2 regions of the Streptomyces sp. NPDC001315 genome follow, and region 2 is predicted to be linked to the other one. Evidence: riboswitches for the same ligand, from Rfam matches in the RefSeq annotation. Region 2 holds a riboswitch; the other holds the start of a gene.
The links. A riboswitch is a leader RNA that binds a small molecule or an ion and turns the genes downstream of it on or off. The one in region 2 is predicted to bind cyclic di-AMP.
Positions count from the first base shown of each region.

Region 1: it holds a riboswitch for cyclic di-AMP, as region 2 does, so the genes downstream of both, ACFY16_RS40255 (transglycosylase SLT domain-containing protein) here and ACFY16_RS10480 (M23 family metallopeptidase) in region 2, are expected to answer to the same signal.

Region 1 is NZ_JBIAWZ010000031.1:63,213-66,044, forward strand. It holds gene ACFY16_RS40240 (FAD-dependent oxidoreductase) at 1-48, shown strand, start outside; gene ACFY16_RS40245 (carboxymuconolactone decarboxylase family protein) at 176-637, shown strand; gene ACFY16_RS40250 (HAD family hydrolase) at 683-1,489, shown strand; gene ACFY16_RS40255 (transglycosylase SLT domain-containing protein) at 1,499-1,981, opposite strand; cyclic di-AMP (ydaO/yuaA leader) riboswitch at 1,987-2,161, opposite strand; gene ACFY16_RS40260 (CocE/NonD family hydrolase) at 2,546-2,832, opposite strand, start outside.
Region 2 is NZ_JBIAWZ010000003.1:18,005-20,836, reverse strand. It holds gene ACFY16_RS10485 (PP2C family protein-serine/threonine phosphatase) at 1-753, shown strand, start outside; cyclic di-AMP (ydaO/yuaA leader) riboswitch at 1,012-1,169, shown strand; gene ACFY16_RS10480 (M23 family metallopeptidase) at 1,181-2,215, shown strand; gene ACFY16_RS10475 (aldo/keto reductase) at 2,392-2,832, shown strand, end outside.

The sequences.
Region 1 (2,832 bases), on a different contig from region 2:
TTCGCGTCCCCGCGGCTGGCGAAGCATCTGGCTGCGGCGCACGGCTGAGAGGGAGGACCAGAAAGAGTTCCGCCGGCCTGTCACATCACATGCCTCCGCTCCGTCAGTGCAGTGACGGCAACTCGTCACTGCACACGGACACGACGGACCCGCAAGACACACAGGAGGCAGCACCATGCAGGCACGGATGACCAACCCCGCGTACGTCCTTCCGACCGCGATGAAGGGCATCGGCACCCTCTTCCAGGCGATCGGCGAGGCCGGCCTGGCGCAGGACCTGGCGGAGATCGTCGGGCTGCGCGCCAGCCAGATCAACGGCTGCAGTGCCTGTGTGCACGGGCACACGGTCAACCTGCGCAAGGCCGGCGCGAGTGAGGAGCGCATCGCCGCCGTCTCCGCTTGGCGGGAGGCGCCCTACTTCACCGACGCCGAGCGCGCCGCGCTGCGGCTGACGGAGAAGGTCACGCGGCTCGCCGACCGGTCCGAGGAGTCGGTGCCGGACGCACTGTGGGACGAGGTGGCAGACCACTTCGACGAGAAGGAGCTGTCCGCGCTGATCCTCACCATCTCGGTCACCAACATGTTCAACCGCATCAACACCACCATCAAGGAGCCCGCGGGCACCACTTGGGGCTGAAAACGGAGGTGAGTCGAGGGGGCGCGGTGTCCGTATTCTCTGATCATGGCCGCTCCCCTCGCATTCTCACTCATCGCCACCGACTTGGACGGAACGCTGCTCCGCGGCGACGACACCCTCTCCGAGAGGTCTCTCGCCGCGCTCGCGCGGGTGGCGGAGGCCGGTGCCCAGCACCTCGTGGTGACGGGACGCCCGGCTCCGAGAGTGCGGCCGCTGCTCGACGACCTCGGCTGCACGGGGCTCGCGGTGTGCGGGCAGGGCGCGCAGTTGTACGACGCCGGCGCGGACCGTCTGCTGTGGTCGGTCACCCTGGACCAGGAACTGGCCGAGACCGCGCTCGGCAAGATCGAGGCCGAGGTGGGGCAGGTGTACGCGGCCGTGGACCAGGACGGGGTCGACGGCCTCACGCTCATCGAACCCGGCTATCTGATGCCCCACCCGACCCTGCCCGCGGTACGGGTCGGGCGGCGCGAAGACCTGTGGGGCGAGCCCATCAGCAAGGTCCTGCTGCGCCATCCCGCCCTGACCGACGACGAGTTGGCCGTGACGGCCCGCTCCGTGGTGGGCTCGCTGGCGACGGTCACCATGTCGGGGCCGGGGACCGTCGAGCTCCAGCCGTGTGGCATCACCAAGGCGACCGGCCTGGCGCTGGCCGCCGAGCACCTCGGTCTGGGCGCCGAACGGGCCCTCGCCTTCGGCGACATGCCCAACGACATCCCCATGTTCGACTGGGCCGCCCATGGCGTGGCGATGGCCAACGCCCACCCGGAGCTCAAGGCCGTGGCCGACGAGATCACCCTGTCGAACGAGGACGACGGCATCGCCGTCGCCCTCGAGAGACTCTTCCCCTGACGGGACCGGTCAGTACGCGCCGAACACGTTGTCGATCGAGCCGTACCGCGCGGCGGCGTAGTTGCAGGCGGCCGTGATGTTCGCGACCGGGTCGTAGATGTTCCACGACGTGCCGGACACGTGGTACGCGTTGAAGGTCGGGTCGATGACCTGCAGCAGGCCCTTGGACGGGATTCCCTTCTTCGCGTTGGAGTCCCAGAGGTTGATGGCGGCCGGGTTGCCGGACGACTCGCGGATCACGTTGCGGTAGATGCCGTTGTAGGTCCCGGGGATGCCGTGCTGCGCCATGACGGCGAGGGACTCCCGGATCCAGCCGTCGAGGTTGTTGGTGTACGTCGTCGCGGCCGCCGGGGCGGCGGTCACGGACGTGCTGGTGGCCGCGGAGGCGCTGGTCGCTCCGAGGAGCGGAAGGGCGAGCACGGCCGCGCCGGTACCGGCGACGGCGAGGGTGCGGACGAGACGGGCGCGACGGTTCTGACCGGCAGCGGACATGTCTGAATTCCTCTCCGGCGCCTACGAGGTGAGCTGTCGGGTTCGGGCTGGGAGCTGCCCGGCCGCGCCGCCCTGCGGCGACACGACTTAACCCCTAGCCGTTCCGGTGCGATGCCCGGTCCGGCGGCTTACCTGGGTCCCCCGCTCCTGCCCTACGAGTGAGTTCGTTGATGGTGGTGACGGGCGGCGGCAGGATTAGGCGTCCACCCGACAGGCCGGGAACGTATGCGAGAGCACATGTCCGGAACAAGTGCCGGAATCACACCTCACCCCAGTTGACCTTGGTCTGAGGCATTTGGGGTGCTTGATCCTTTGCAGTCGCCAAGGGTCAAATCGCTTGCGGCGAAAGGGGAGCGGGGGGTTGGTGGGGGGTGTGACCATCTGTCGGCTCGCGTGACCCAACTCACTGTTTGCCAGCCCGTAGAGCATTTACCGCTAAGGGGAATTCATCTAGCAATCACGGCAAATCGGGCATGGGTGTTCGAGGGTCCCGTGCTCTCAGGGTGGCGGGGATTCTGGGAGTTCCAGGGAGGTTTGGGTCGACTCGGGTGGTTTTGGGTGGTTTCACGGATTCCGGGGAATCCGCTTCTCCCACGTCCGGTGGAACACCACCTCGCCACCCTCCGTGCAGATCACCTCGTCGGTGGTGACGAAGTCCGCCGCCTCGCAGCCGATCTCCGAGCGGGTCCGGACCGTCGTGTCCCACGCCAGGTCGGGGCGGTGCAGGCGGATGAACCAGTCGGAGCGGGTGCGGGCGGAGAGGGGGTCCCTCTCCTGGATCGTGTACGTCTCCAGCGCCTCCTCGGTGAACTCCAGCCCGTCGGGATACACGCGCGTGCCGCCGTAGCGCG
Region 2 (2,832 bases):
CGGCTCGCCAGCGCCCGCGAGATCGCCGAGGCCGCCCAACGCGCGGTGCTGCCAGAGCCCGCCGGGCGGATCGGCGGGTACGACATCGCGGCCTGCTACGAAGCGGCCCAGGCGGACGCCTTCATCGGCGGTGACCTGTACGCGGTGCAGGACAGCCCGCGCGGGGTGCGGCTCGTCGTCGGGGACGTACGGGGCAAGGGCATGGGCGCGGTGGCGGCCGTGGCCGTCGTCATCGGCGCCTTCCGGGAGGCCGCCGAGCAGGAGGCGACGCTGGAGGCGGTCGCGCAGCGGCTGGAGCGGGCGCTGGCACGCGAGGGCACGCGGCGCGAAGGGCTGGACGCCTTCGAGGGGTTCACCACCGTCGTACTCGCCGAGCTCCCGCGCGGCGACGGGGTCGTCCGGATCCTCAACCGCGGGCATCCGCCGCCGCTGCTGCTGCACGCGGACGGCACCGTGCACACGCTGTTCGCCCGCGAGCCGGCCCTGCCGCTCGGCATGGGCGAGCTGGGCACCTGGCCCGACCGCACGGACGAGGCTCGCTTCCCGAGCGGCGCCACCCTGCTCCTCCACACCGACGGCGTCTCCGAGGCCCGCGATGCCGACGGCCGCTTCTACGACCCCGAGGAGCGGCTCGCGGGCCGCCGCTTCCGCGATCCCGAGGCGCTGCTCGCCGCCCTCTCGGAGGACGTGCGCCGGCACTCCGCGGGCGGGATGACGGACGACATGGCGCTGCTCGCCGTACGACGGCCGTGACCGACCTTCGTGACTCAGGGTGATCGGACGACCCCCCTGCGCATGACATCTGAGTCACTATCAAAAGCTGTGTGTTTCCTGAGATGCCCCAACGGGGCCGTAAGTGGGGGGTAACTCGCCCGATTTCCACCGGTCATGGACTGTACGTCCAGCCCGAAAATGTTAATGATCAAGCGGAACGGCTTGGAATCCCGCCCCCGGGTCTATTAACGTTCGATAACGCAGCGCGGTCGTCCCAGCCGTCACAAGAGACGGCTCCGTGCGCACGCGCCGAATCCCGCAAGGGAACCGGGGAACCACCACCTTGGGGTGAATCGCGCGGACACCGCCCGTGGACAACGGGCGATATACGCGCGTAGGAGACCTTCCTGCTCCGAACCCGTCAGCTAACCCGGTAGGCGAGAAGGAAGGAAAGGAGCACGCCCACGTGGCGTCCAACCGGCCTGCCCCAGAAGCCCCGTTCGTGCCGAGTCAGCGCAGCACCGAGTCCTTCGGCTACGGCAGCTACCGCACCGACGAGGGCCCGTGGGAGGAGTGGAACCCCACCGAGGAGTCCCTCACTCCCGTACGCGGCCGGCATCGCGTCGCCAAGCAGCGCGGCGGACTCGCCCGCAGCTCCACCGTCCTGGGCGTCGGCGTCATAGCCGCCGTCGGCGCGGGCGGCATGGCCAGCGCCAACACCGGGAAGCCGCCGGTGTCCATCTCCATGCCCGACCTGCCCTCCGTCGGCTCCCTGCTGTCCGACGACTCCGGGGACTCCGTCAAGGGCTCCACGACCCCGCTCAGCGGCATCGGCGTGACCTCCGCCGACACCGCGCAGGGCACCACCGACGCCGGCGAGGCGCTGCGCAGCCGCATCATGGCCCAGGCCGAGCAGCAGCAGGACCAGGTCGAGACCAAGGCCGCCGCCGCCGAGGCCGCCGCGGCCGAGAAGGCGGCTGCCGACGCGGCCGCCAAGGCCGAGAAGGAGGCGGAGGCCAAGGCCGCCGCCGCCAAGAAGAAGGCGGAGGAGGAGGCCGCGAAGAAGGCCGAGGCCGAGCGCCTGGCCGAGCTGGCCAAGCAGTACACGCTGCCGACCTCCTCGTACACGCTCACCTCGACCTTCGGTGAGGCCGGCTCCATGTGGTCCTCCGGGTACCACACGGGCCTCGACTTCGCCGCGCCCACCGGCACGCTCATCAAGGCGATCCACAGCGGCACGATCACCGAGGCGGGCTGGGCCGGCTCCTACGGCTACCGCACGATCCTCACCCTCGACGACGGCACCGAGCTGTGGTTCTGCCACCAGTCGTCGATCAGCGTCAGCGTCGGACAGAAGGTCACCACGGGCGACGTCATCGGCCGCGTGGGCGCCACCGGCAACGTCACGGGACCGCACCTCCACCTCGAGGTCCACCCGGGCGGCAGCGCGGACGGGATCGACCCGATGGCCTGGCTGCGGGGCAAGGGGCTCACCCCCTGAGGTGGTCGCCTTCCTCTGATCTCCTGATCCGGCTGATCCTCTGATCCCCGGCAGTCCTGACGACACCCCCCCGACGTCAGGGCTGCCGGTCTCTGGCGGTTTCTGCCGGTTTCCGGATTTCCGGCTTTCCGGGTAATGCGGAATGTGGGCCTCTGGTACGGGTGTAGAAGTTGACCATGACTTCTCTTCGCAAGTTCGGCTCCTCCGACCTCGAGGTCTTCCCGCTCTCCCTCGGCGGCAACGTCTTCGGCTGGACCGCCGACGAGGCCCAGTCGTTCGCCGTGCTCGACGCCTACGCGGCCGCGGGCGGCAACTTCGTCGACACGGCCGACTCCTACTCCGCGTGGATCGACGGCAACAAGGGCGGCGAGTCCGAGACGATCATCGGCAAGTGGGTCAAGGCCCGCGGCAACCGCGCCGACGTCGTCATCGCCACCAAGGTCAGCCAGCACCCGGAGTTCCCCGGCCTGACCGCCGCGAACATCAAGGCCGCCGCCGACGCTTCCCTGCGCCGCCTCGGCACCGACCACATCGACCTCTACTACACCCACTTCGACAAGCCCGAGGTGCCGGTCGAGGAGATCATCGGCGCGCTCGACGAGCTGGTGAAGGCGGGC